3 regions of the Bradyrhizobium sp. USDA 3256 genome follow, and region 2 is predicted to be linked to each of the others. Evidence: predicted binding sites of a transcription regulator. Region 2 holds the regulator's gene; each other region holds the start of a gene.
The links. Region 2 encodes LexA, which represses DNA repair genes until DNA is damaged. Its sites were predicted from a motif close to TGTTCNNNNTGTGTTCNG; they were not measured.
Positions count from the first base shown of each region.

Region 1: the regulator LexA is predicted to act here: its motif matches at 2,025-2,042, upstream of uvrA (excinuclease ABC subunit UvrA).
Region 3: the regulator LexA is predicted to act here: its motif matches at 2,220-2,237, upstream of ACVWY5_RS41870 (ATP-dependent Clp protease adaptor ClpS).

Region 1 covers NZ_JBSSAE010000002.1:3,135,995-3,140,204, forward strand. Annotated here, with positions in the region: gene uvrA (excinuclease ABC subunit UvrA) at 1-1,937, opposite strand, end outside; gene ACVWY5_RS16360 (outer membrane protein) at 2,207-2,866, opposite strand; gene ACVWY5_RS16365 (outer membrane protein) at 3,137-3,883, opposite strand.
Region 2 covers NZ_JBSSAE010000002.1:3,475,103-3,479,312, forward strand. Annotated here, with positions in the region: gene ACVWY5_RS18035 (molybdopterin molybdotransferase MoeA) at 1-980, shown strand, start outside; gene lexA (transcriptional repressor LexA) at 1,224-1,928, shown strand; gene ACVWY5_RS18045 (hypothetical protein) at 2,185-2,613, shown strand; gene ACVWY5_RS18050 (hypothetical protein) at 2,759-2,983, shown strand; gene ACVWY5_RS18055 (ComEC/Rec2 family competence protein) at 2,980-4,210, opposite strand, start outside.
Region 3 covers NZ_JBSSAE010000002.1:8,479,692-8,483,901, forward strand. Annotated here, with positions in the region: gene ACVWY5_RS41860 (tetratricopeptide repeat protein) at 1-458, shown strand, start outside; gene ACVWY5_RS41865 (hypothetical protein) at 466-753, opposite strand; gene ACVWY5_RS41870 (ATP-dependent Clp protease adaptor ClpS) at 717-2,192, opposite strand; gene ACVWY5_RS41875 (mechanosensitive ion channel domain-containing protein) at 2,506-4,210, shown strand, end outside.

The sequences.
Region 1 (4,210 bases), 340 kb from region 2:
TGGTTCGGCGGCCGCCGGTCGGGGACCGGCACCGAAAGCTCGCCGGTCAGATATTTGCCGGTCAGCGATTTCGGGTTGCGCATGATCTGGTCGGGCGTGCCCTCGGCGACGATGTGACCGCCATGCATGCCGGCGCCGGGGCCGATGTCGAGCACGTAATCGGCGAGGCGGATCGCGTCCTCGTCATGCTCGACCACGACCACGGTGTTGCCGAGGTCGCGCAGTCTCTTGAGCGTGTCGAGCAGGCGGGCATTGTCGCGCTGGTGCAGGCCGATCGACGGCTCGTCCAGCACGTAGAGCACGCCGGTGAGGCCTGAGCCGATCTGCGAGGCGAGGCGGATGCGCTGGCTCTCGCCGCCGGACAGCGTGCCGGAGGAGCGCGACAGCGTCAGGTAGTTCAGGCCGACGTCGAGCAGGAAGGTCAGGCGCTCGCGGATCTCCTTGAGGATGCGCGTCGCGATCTCGTTCTGCTGCGCATTGAGCGCTTCCGGCACCGTCTCGAACCATTCGCCGGCGCGCTTCACCGAGAGCTCCGAGATCTCGCCGATATGCTTGCCGCCGATCTTGACGCACAGCGCCTCCGGCTTCAGCCGGTGGCCGTTGCAGCCTTCGCAGGGCACGTCGGAGAAATACTTGCCGAGCTCCTCGCGCGCCCACTCGCTCTCGGTCTCGCGGTAGCGGCGGTCGATGTTGGTGACGACGCCCTCGAACGGCTTCTTGGTGTCGTAGGAGCGGACGCCGTCCTCATAGGAGAACTTGATCTCGTCGTCGCCGGAGCCGTGCAGCAGCGCGTTCTGGACCTTCTTGGTGAGGTCCTTCCACTTGGTGTCGAGCGTGAACTTGTAGTGTTTGCCGAGGGCGGTCAGGGTCTGGATGTAATAGGGCGAGGACGATTTCGCCCAGGGCGCGATCGCGCCCTTGCGCAGGGTCAGCTCCTTGTCGGGGATGACCAGGTCCTCGTCGATATGCTGCTCGACGCCGAGGCCGCCGCAGGCCGGGCACGCGCCATAGGGGTTGTTGAACGAGAACAGCCGCGGCTCGATCTCGGGGATCGTGAAGCCGGACACCGGGCAGGCGAATTTTTCCGAGAACAGGATGCGCTCCGGCCCGCTCTTGTCGTGGATTTTTGCCGTTTTCTTCTTGTCTTCCTTTTCACCCGCGGCCGCCGCCGGTGCGTCGGCATACTCGATCACGGCGAGGCCTTCGGCGAGCTTCAGCGCGGTCTCGAAGCTTTCCGCGAGGCGCTGGGCGAGGTCGGGGCGTACCACGATGCGGTCGACCACGACATCGATGTCGTGCGGGAATTTCTTGTCGAGCGCGGGCGCCTCCGACAGCTCATAGAAGGTGCCGTCGATCTTGACGCGCTGAAAGCCCTTCTTGAGATACTCGGCGAGCTCCTTCTTGTACTCGCCCTTGCGGCCGCGCACGACCGGCGCCAGCAGATAGAGACGGGTGCCCTCGGGGAGCGCCAGCACGCGATCGACCATCTGCGAGACGATCTGGCTCTCGATCGGCAGCCCCGTGGCCGGCGAATAGGGCACGCCGACGCGCGCCCAGAGCAGGCGCATGTAGTCGTAGATCTCGGTGACCGTGCCGACGGTCGAGCGCGGGTTCTTCGACGTGGTCTTCTGCTCGATCGAGATCGCCGGCGACAGGCCGTCGATCTGGTCGACATCAGGCTTCTGCATCATCTCGAGGAATTGGCGCGCATAGGCCGACAGCGACTCGACGTAGCGGCGCTGCCCCTCGGCATAGATGGTGTCGAACGCGAGCGAGGATTTGCCGGAGCCGGACAGGCCGGTGAACACCACGAGCTTGTCGCGGGGAATCTCGACGTCGATGTTCTTCAGATTGTGTTCGCGCGCGCCACGGATTGTGATGGCGCGCGATGAGGAGCCGGCGTTCTGTTGGCGCTTCGCCTTGAGCACTTCATCCATTGCGACAGTTCCGGGCGCATGCTTGGGCGCCTTTTGGGCGCGCATCGCCGGTGATGCCGGGACCTTGCGCCGATGGGGTGTGAAGACTGGAACGTAGGAAGAACGGCCGACAATTTCCAGTGCTGAATAGCGTCCATCAACGGATAGTTTGCCTGATGGCAGCAGCCGTCAGCAGCGCCGGTTCCCTGACGCAAAAAGGCCGGCGCGAGGCCGGCCTTTCGGTGCGATCCGACCGCCGACGGCGGTCAGCAATTCGTTCAATACTTGTCTTAGTACTTGGCGACGATCGGGCCGCCGAAGTGATAGTTCACGCCGAACTGGGCGCTGTGCAGCTCGAGCGTACCGGACGGCACGCCGAAATAGGTCTCGCTGTCGAGGCTGCGATACAGGTATTCGCCCTTGATCGACCACTGCGGCGCGATGAACGCTTCGACGCCGGCGCCGACGGTCCAGCCGGAGTGGAAGTTGCTCTGCGAGGCGGTCACGCCGAGCGCGGTGACGCTGACCTCGTTGTTGGCCCAGGCGTAGCCGCCGGTGCCGTAGAACAGCACCTTGTCGACGGCGAAGCCGAGGCGACCGCGCACGGTGCCGAGCGAGTCGATCTTGCTGCGGGCGGTGACGCCGAGCGTCGAGACCGATGCGTCGATGTCAGCGCCTGCAGCGTCGACCTCGAGGCCGTACACGATGTTGCCGGCCTGCCAGTTGTAGCCGATGGTGCCGCCGCCGAAGCCGCCCTCCATGCTCGGGGTGCCGGAGTTCTCGCTGGCGTAGCCGCCGAAGCCGCCGACGTAGAAGCCGGTCCAGTTGTAGATCGCCGCCGGCGGCGGAGCCTTCACGTAAGGCGCGCGTGCCGCCATGTCGGCAGCCATCGCCGGTGCAAAAGCGCTCAGTGCAAACATGCCGGCCGAGGCCAGCAAAACATTCCTGATTTTCAAAGTCCGAGTCCCGTTTTTCTTGCTCATTTTCTTGTTGTCCCTTCAAAGATTTTGAAGAGAGCGTCACAGCAGTGTCGCGTGACGTGCTGGTGCTTCTACAGAGAAATGCCGGAACGTGTGTATCCACGAAACCACAACGCACCGAAAACGGCCCCGGTGAGGTGCGCGTGTACACGCAACGAAAAAGCCGGCGCACAAACCAGCACAAACAAAAAGGCCGGCGCGAGGCCGGCCCTTCGTCTGGATCAAATCGGCCTGGCGCGATCAGTAGCGCGCGACGACCGGGCCACCCCACTTGTAGTTCACGCGGACGGTGACGAGGTCGACGTCCTGGCGATCGCGGATGGTGCTGTTCAGCGTGCCGTTGGGGGCGATCAGGTTGTAGGTCTTGTCCTGCATGAACAGGTGGTCGTATTCGATGCCTGCGGTCCAGTTCGGCGCGAAGCCGACTTCGATGCCGGCGCCGACGGTGCCGCCCCAGCGGGTGTCGCTGGCGCTGCCGACCAGCACGCCGGTCGGGGTGAAGTAGGTGTTGAAGCGGTTGTCGGTCAGCGCCGCGCCGCCCTTGGCGTAGAGCAGCACGTTGTTGATGGCGTAACCGATCTGGCCGGTGAACAGGCCGAATGCGTCGATCTTGGACTGGTTGGTGAACAGGCCCGGGAAGATCGCGCTGCCGTTGCTGCCCTTCAGGTCAGCCCAGTCGCCCTGCGCTTCAAGGCCGAACACCCAGGTGCCGGCCTGCCAGCGATAGCCGATCTGGCCACCGGCGACGCCGCCGGTTGCGTCATGGCAACCGTCCGAGGCGAGGAAGATGCCGGCCGGGAGCTGGTCCCAGCAATTGTGGCTCGAGCCCCAGCCGCCGTTGGCGCCGATGTAGAAACCGGTCCAGTCATAGATCGGTGCAACCACCGGCGGCGGCGCCTTGGTGTAGGGGCGCGCAGCGAGGTCGGCGGCCGCTGCAGGCGCAGCAAACGCAATCAGAGCAACCGTACCGAGCAAAAACTTCTTCATTATCAGTCCCCCAACTCCCCGATCGGCTTCCAAACGGTCCCGAAGCACGATCCCAGACGCGAGCGCCCGCGCCACGGTTGGAGCTATACGCTGATTCAACCGGAAACGCAGTCTCCCAAATGCAACACTCGCGGAGGAAGTGTCGATAAGGCAAGATACTGATTTCTTTATTATTTTTCTAAATCTTGTTGCCGGGCGTCGGCCGGTGCCGAGATCGACTGCCGCTCCGACGGCACTGGCCACTTCTACGGTTGGTTGTGGCGAACAAAACTGGAACGGCGCCGGATCCGATGCTATATCTCGAATATCGTGGATAACCGGCGCGAC
Region 2 (4,210 bases):
CCGGCCGGCCGTTCGAGCGGACGGTCGGCGCCGGCGAGGCGGTGCGGATCTTCACCGGCGGCGTGATCCCGAGCGGCGCCGACGCCGTGATCATCCAGGAAGACACCGCCGTCGACGGCGACCACATCACGATCTCGGAGGCCGCCAGCGTCGGGCGGCACATCCGCCAGGCCGGGGTCGACTTCCGTGAGGGCGAGGTGCTGCTCGCCGGCGGCAGCCGCCTGTCCGACCGCGCGCTGTCGCTGGCGGCCGCCATGAACTATCCGGAACTGACGGTGCGCCGCCGCCCGAAGGTCGCGGTGCTGGCGACCGGCGACGAGCTGGTGATGCCGGGCTCGCAGCCCGGTCCCGGCCAGATCGTCTATTCCAACGGCTACGCGCTGCGGGCGCTGGCGCGCGCCGAAGGCGCCGAGACCGTCGACCTCGGCGTTGCCGCCGACACGGTGGAGGCGACCACGGCCGGCATCCGCCGGGCACGCGAGGCCGGCGCCGATATCCTCATCACGACAGGCGGCGCCTCGGTCGGCGACCACGATCTCGTCAAGCGGTCGCTGGAAGCCGAGGGCGTCGAGATGGCGTTCTGGCGGATTGCGATGCGGCCCGGCAAGCCGATGATGCACGGCCGGCTCGGCGCGATGCGGGTGATCGGCCTGCCCGGCAATCCGGTGTCGTCCTATGTCTGCGCCTTCCTGTTCCTGGTGCCGTTGATTCGGGCGCTGAGCGGCCGGAAAGTGATTCATCATCGCCGCGCAAGCGCCCTGCTCGGCCGCGACCTCGCCGCCAACGACCAGCGCGAGGACTATCTGCGTGCGCGTCTCGAAGCGCGCGAGGACGGCACGCTGGTCGCAACCCCGGTGACGCAGCAGGACTCGTCGCTGCTCGGGAATCTCGCTGCGGCACGGGCGCTTCTCGTGCGTCCGCCGTTTGCGGCGGCTGCCGTCAAAGGCAGCGAATGCGAAATTCTGACACTGCCCGAATAGGGTTTTCGCGCCCCGCCGATTGTGCGTTGCCCGACACGTTCACCGGAAATTAAGTGGTTGCGGAACACATATCGAACATATAGTGTCCGTTCATGATTTGTTTCGAGTACTGGTGTCTACAATCGGGAAGCCGCGTGGAAGCAGGTGCATTGAGCACATGCTCCTGAGGTCAGGCCCGGCCTGCAGGCCCCACCAGAAGAGTCTCGGAATCGAACGACGCTATCAACCGGGGGAATACTCGAGATGCTCACGCGCAAACAGTACGAACTACTGCGTTTCATCAATGAACGTTTGAAAGAGGCCGGCGTACCGCCCTCCTTCGACGAGATGAAGGATGCGCTCGACCTGCGCTCGAAGTCCGGTATCCACCGCCTGATCACTGCGCTGGAGGAGCGCGGCTTCATCCGCCGCCTGCCGAACCGCGCCCGCGCCATCGAGGTCATCAAGCTGCCCGAACTCTCGGCCGGCGCCGGCAACGGTCGCCGCGGCTTCACGCCCAGTGTCATCGAAGGCACCCTCGGCCGGCGCGCCAGCACGCCGCCGATTGCCGAGGACGACGGCAACCGTCCAGTCGCGGTCCCCGTGATGGGCCGGATCGCCGCCGGTACGCCGATCGAGGCGCTGCAGACCCGCAGCCACACCATCAGCGTGCCGCCCGACATGCTCGGCGCCGGCGAGCACTATGCGCTCGAGGTGCGCGGCGACTCGATGGTCGATGCCGGCATCCTCGACGGCGACATGGCGCTGATCCAGCGCAACGACGTCGCCAATACCGGCGACATCGTGGTGGCGCTGATCGACGAGGAGGAAGCCACCCTGAAGCGCTTCCGCCGCCGCGGCGCATCGATCGCGCTCGAGCCGGCCAACACCGCCTATGAAGTGCGCATCCTGCCGCCGAACCGGGTCCGCATCCAGGGCAAGCTGATCGGCCTTTATCGCAAATACTGAATTGCAAATACTTGCGGCGGCCGGGAACGAGCAACACGTCGGATCGTTCCTTGCATGATAGTGTAGCGTACGGCCTGCCCGATGCGCTCCGATACCTCTCGCGCAGCGTCGCGTGTTTGTGATCGGAGCGATCTCGGACCAGTCGTACAATCGCCCAGAAACGAGCAGACGCTCGTTCGCTATCGTCCACTCTGGTAGAGGCCCTAATGCCTCAAGGAGAGGCACGGGTCGCTACCTCGAAATGAGGAGCCATCCGATGTGTGACTATAGTCTGCACGCCGTGGCATCGCGCCCCGCCATTGTCGGAGAGACGCTGATCACGACGACGTTCCGCGGCACGTCGACCCGCGGCTTTGCCTCGGAGAACGATCCCACTGTCGCGGTCTGCATGCTGCCGGGCACCGAGCTCGCTTTCGCCGAGAACGTTCGCTACGACAGCCGCTGGATCTGGACCAAGACGCTGAACTATCGCGTCGGCGTGTTCAACGAAGTCGAGCCCGACGTGCCCGATCGGCATCATGACGCGGTCGAATTCCCCGACGGCAGCCATGTGCTGGTGACCCAGCTGGTCGAGGGACAGCGCGTCAGCGTGCTGCAATTGCCGGCGCTGCATCCGCCGGTCGAGCAGAAGCCGAAGGTTGTGGAGCGGCGGCCCTCCGCATTCGCAACGCTGTTTTTGGGTTGAGCGCATCGTCGCCGCGGAATGAGCTGTTCGGCGGCGAATGACCTAAGCAATTTCGGGCGACCCCGGACTCCCGCTTCCGGGGCGCAGAAGGAGATTTGCGTCGGCCGGCGCCTTGGCGCATCATCGGGCACGGAGGACGTGCGCGGTGGTCGATAAGGTCACATGGCAAAAGGCTGGACGCGTCACGGAACCGGGCCGCTACCTGTTCCGGTTCGGTTGGCTGACGGTAACGGCCGACGACCTGAAAGTCTGGGAGCAATTTCCCGAGGCTTCCTTTACTCTCGTCAAGAAGCCCGACGCCCCCGACTCCGACGAATATCATCTCGGCCTGTTCGAGCTGCCAAGCGGCCCCTCGCCAGACCACAGCTAATCATCGCCCTGCAGATCGGTCTCAGCCGGCGTCGCATCCACCGCAGGCCGCGGCGCGGCGGCGGGCGCGCGTAGCGTCGTCTCGCTCTCGCCGTCGCCGGGAACCGCCGGCGACCACGGCCGGTCGATCCCGCCGGGCTTGACTGCATCGACGGCGTAGCCGTCCCTGATCCGTCGCAGCACCAGCGCGCCGTGGCGGCGCAGCCGCTCGGCATCGATCACCGATGCCGCGCAGCCCTGCGGCGCCGGCCGCGCCGTCACGATCAGGGCTGCGCGCTCGCAGTCGTCCGCCAGCGCCTCCGGCCGGGTCGCCAGCGCGACGAAGGCGCCGCCGGGTCCCTGGGTCACGCAGCCGCCGGCATCGCAGGAGACGCCCTCGCCGAGCGACGCATCGGTGGCGGTGCGCGCGTCGGCGTCCGCCGCCAGCCACTCCTTGACCAAAAATGCATCCTTGGCGCTGTGCATCAGATGCAGCCGTCCGTCACCGCCACGCACCGCGACGTTGCGGCCGTCGCCCGACACCAGCACGTCCGGTTGCGGCACCCTGAGCGCCCAGACCGAGGCCACCAGCAGCAGCACCGCGCCCGACCAGCGCAGCGGCGTGCGCAGCAGCCCGAGCAGGATGATGCCGGCACTCGCTGCGATCAGCGGCCCGATGCCGAACGCCGCCATGCGGCCGACCGCACCCGGGAGTGCGGCGACCCATTGCGTCACCAGGATCATCCAGTCGATGCCGAGACCCATGATCGCCCAGAACAGTCCATCGAAGCCGAACGGCATGGCGACGAGCCCGAGCAGGCCGGCCGGCATCACGACCGCCGAGACGACAGGCATCGCCGCGAGGTTGGCGAGCAGCCCGTAGGGCGTCACGCGATGGAAATGGAACGCGGCATAGGGCGTCGTCGCCAGCCCCGCCACCAGCGAGGCCAGCATCAGCATCGTGAGCTCGCGCCCGCCCCACAGCGCGACCCGCGCGGTTGCCGAATGGTCGGGCGACGCCAGCAGGTTCGGTAGCCCGATCTGCACCAGCGCCACCAGCCCGAGCGTCGCGGCAAACGACATCTGGAAACTGGGATGCACCAGCGCCTCCGGCGCGATCGCGAGCACGATCAGCGCCGCCACTGCCAGCGTCCGGAAGGTGATCGCGCGTCGGTCGACGATCACGGCGAGCAGCACCACGGCGGTCATGAAGAACGACCGTTGCGTCGCGACCTCCGCGCCCGACAGC
Region 3 (4,210 bases), 5.0 Mb from region 2:
AGGGCGACCGCCAGCGCTCGCTGCCGGCGGACGCGGTGCTGCCGCGGCTGGTCACATCGGGCGTGCAGTTCTACAGCCTGCAGAAGGAGCCGCGGCCGGACGATGCGCCGGTGCTGCGGGGCCTTGGCGCCGACATCATCGACCTCGCGCCGACGCTCGGCGATTTCGCCGACACCGCGGCAGCCTGCTGCGCGCTCGATCTCGTCATCGCCGTCGACACCTCGGTGGCGCATCTCGCCGGCGCGCTTGGTCGCCCGGTCTGGATGTTGTGTCCCTATGCGCTCGACTGGCGCTGGCTGCGCGACCGCTCCGACACGCCGTGGTATCCGACCATGCGACTGTTCCGCCAGGACAAGCCGCAGGCCTGGGACCGCGTGCTCGCGCGCGTGTCGGAAGAGCTTGCCCGCGTCGTTGCTGGCGAGCGGGAGTTGCTGCTGCCGGTTGCTCTTGCGGGTTGATCGGCGATCACCCGGCACTCATCCCCTGCGCGCCGCCGAGCAGCTTGGCGTTGAGCCGGCCGCCGTCGAACAGCATTTCGTTCACCGCGCCGTCGACGTCGGAGGAGGTGACCTCGCGGCCACCGTCCCTGACGATGCTGGCCTGGGCGAGACGGCGCATCAGCTCCTTGATGAAGGCTGCGCTGACGCCTTCGGTGCGTCGCACGGCGTCGTCGATGACGGGCTGCTCCAGCGGCAGGCCCTTGCCGTAGAGCCGGATCAGCTTGCCGCGCCCGGTCTCGTCGGGCAGCGGCACCTCGATCGCCTGGTCGATGCGGCCGGGCCGGCCGGCCAGCGCGCTTTCCAGCTCTGACGGTTGGAGGTCAGCACGAACAGGATGTCGCAATCCTCCTTCAGGCCATCCATCTCGTTCAGCAGCTTGTTCAGCAGGGATTCCTCGCACGGTCCGCCCATGTCCTCGCGGTCGCGCGCGATCAGGTCGACATCCTCGATCACGACCATGGTCGGCTGCAGCAGCCGCGCGAGGTTCATATAGGCGCCGAGCAGACCGACCTGCTCGGCGGTGATGATCAGCGTGGTGTGATCCGGCAGGTTGGTGGCGAGATAGCGAATGGTGTGGGTCTTGCCGGTGCCGGGCGGGCCATAGAGCAGGATGCCCTTGCGGGTCGACTGGCCGAGCTTGCGCAGCAGATCGCGGCTTTCGACAAAGCCGAGCACGTTGCGGTCGAGCAGCCGCAGCGTTCGGTCCGGCAGGATCACGTCATCGCGAGCGACCGTCGGCAGGCGATGCACGGTCAAGCCACGCGAACGTCCGCGATAATTGGCGCCATCCTCCAGTGACAGGATCTTGCCGCGATAGGATCGCGCCGCATGTACGGCGGCTTCCAGTTCGGCGAAAGTGCGCTGCACGAAAGCATTGCCGGTCGCCCCGGCGGGCAACGCAAGCTCGATTCGCAGCGACGGCTCGTGATTATATTCGCGATGGAAGGTCAGCAGCACGGCGTAGCGCAGTTCGCCGGTTCGGCACAGCCATAGTCCATTGGCGAGGCATTTCACCGGCTCGGCCTCGCCGATATCGACGTCGCGATATTGCGGCGGCGCGATCGCCGGTGCATTCCGGCCGGCCTTCATCAGCGCTGCGAAGTCCAGCGTCTCGTAGCGATATTCTTCATGGATGCCGAAGAAGTGGATCGGATCGGTGAACAGCTTGTCGATCGCGACCTGAACGTCGGCGCGCATGTGGCCCGGAAACTGTCGCGCCCGTGTCACGATCAGGTTGCGTGGCACGCCGGCGAAATGCCAGTCGAGCGCAACGTAAGCGGACCGAAACGTCTCGCCCGGCAATTCTTCCGAGCTGCGGCGTGCAGCGAGCAGGCAGTCGCTGCACAGCGACGCAGTCGTACCGGAGATCAGAATCTCCGTCACGGCCCTCGGGGCTTCGCAGAGATCGCAGGGGCGGCTGGCGTCGGCGGACTCCGTGGTGATCATCAACGGTTGGCCGTTGGAGCGGATCAGCCACTTCGCCGAGTTGAAGATTGCCCGAGCCACCGGTCCCGGATAGGGACCGCACGGAATGGCGCCCTTGGCCTCGATCAAGGCAGCGGAGGCAATGGCTTCCTGCTCGGATTTCCCGAACACCGTACGCAACAAATCCTGCACGAATTCCAGCGGGGTCTCATCGTCGTCGTGAATGAAGAGCCGTACCGGACCGTCGTCGCTAAACACGTCGTGCATGAGACCCCCGAAACGCAATTGGGAACAAAGAACAAAATAAGAACATCACGGCGGCTCCTGCGCGTCAAGCGAAAGATTCTGCCTTCTCATCCCTGACGTGTAGCGAGCCGATCGGCCGGGAACGCGCACTGGAAGTGTAAACGCGGCTCAACGCCTGTGACGATTGTGTTGCGGCAAATGCCAAGAGATGGCCGTCACAGCGGCAAACTTCCGACACACCATCGGGGCGAAAAGGAGTATCCGACATGGCGCGAGCGCGAGAGCAGATTCCTCCCAAGGGTTTGCGGTCGCGCAGTTATTTTATGAGGCCCTCGTGTCGCACAAACTTCGCCTTGCGCTGCTTCTCGTCTTCACTTTGTTCGTCTCTCCCGCGCTTGCGCAGCCGGCCGCCAAGCCGGCGCCGCCGCAACCCGCTACCGGCGACGCGCTGACGCCCGAGCAGGCGAAACGTGCGCTCGACACGCTGCAGGATGACAAGAAGCGCGGCGAGATCATCAACACCCTGCGCGCCATCGCCAATGCCTCGCCGCAGGCGGCGGCGCAGCCGGCGCCTGCGCCCGAGCAGCATTCGCCGATCCCGCTCACCGCCGACAGCCTCGGCGCACAGCTGTTGCTGATGGTGTCGGAACAGGTCGGCGAGATGTCGCGCGAGGTCACCGACGTCGCGCGCACGCTGACGCATTTCCCGGCGTTCTATTACTGGTTCGTGCGCACCGCCAACGATCCGGCCGCCTATGGCCTCCTGATCGACATCGCCTGGAAGCTGGCGCTGGTGTTCGGCTGCGCGCTCGCCGCCGAATGGGTGGTGTTCCGCCTGATCAAGCGGCCGGTCGCGTTCCTGGAAGCGCGGCTGCCGCAGACCGCGCGCGTGCCGGTGCAGACGCTCGCCAGCGTCGATCCGCCGTCGTCGGTTGCCGACGTTACGCCGGCGCCCGAATTGCAGCGGCGCCGGCTCAGCCTGGCGCGGGCCTGGCAGTCGCTGGTCCGGCTGCCTTTCGTGCTCGGCCGCCTGCTGCTCGAATTGCTGCCGGTCGTCGTGTTCGGCGGCATCGCCACCGCGCTGCTCGGCACCGAGATCGGCGATCAGTCGACCACGCGGCTCGTGATCCTTGCCGTCGTCAACGCCTATGTGTTCTCGCGCGTCCTGATCTGCGCGGTGCGCGCGCTGGCGGGGCCGTTCGGCCTGTTCCGCGTCCGTGCCGAGACCGCGGCCTATATCGAGATCTGGGCCCGGCGCATCGTCGCCGTCGGCGTCTCCGGCATCGCCTTTGCCAATGTCGCGCTGCTGCTCGGGCTGCATCGCGCCGGCTATGCCGCGCTGATCCGGCTCGTGATGCTGGTCGTGCATCTGTTCGTCGTCGTCATCATCCTGCAGTGCCGCCGGCAGGTCGCCGACGTCATCCGCGCCCCGGCCGATCGCATCGGGTTTGCGGCGCGGGCGCGCAACCGGCTCGCGGCGCTCTGGCATGTGCTGGCGATCGCGCTTGACCTCGCGCTGTGGGCGGTGTGGGCGCTCAACATCCGCAACGGCTACTCGCTGCTGCTGCAATATTTCGTCGGCACCATCGCGGTGCTCTTGGTCACCCGCCTCGTCACCATGGTGGTGCTGAGCCTGATCGATCGCGGCTTCCGCATCAGCCCGGAGCTGATCCAGCGCTTCCCGGGGCTCGAGACCCGCGCCAACCGCTATCTGCCGTTGCTGCGCAAGGTGGTCACGGCGGTGATCGCCTTCATTGGCTTCGTCGCGCTGCTCGAGGTGTGGGGCGTCGACGCCATCGTCTGGTTCTATGGCGGCCAGATCGGAAGCCGCCTGATCTCGGCGCTGGTGACGATCGGCATTGCCGCGCTGGCCGCGGCCGTGATCTGGGAAGTCGCCAATGCGCTGATGGACCGGCAGATCGACACCCTGTCGCGCGAGGGGCATTACGCCCGCGCCGCGCGCCTGCGCACCTTCCAGCCGATGCTGCGCACCGCGCTGTTCTGCATGATCGTCGCGGTGGTCGGGCTCACCGCGCTCA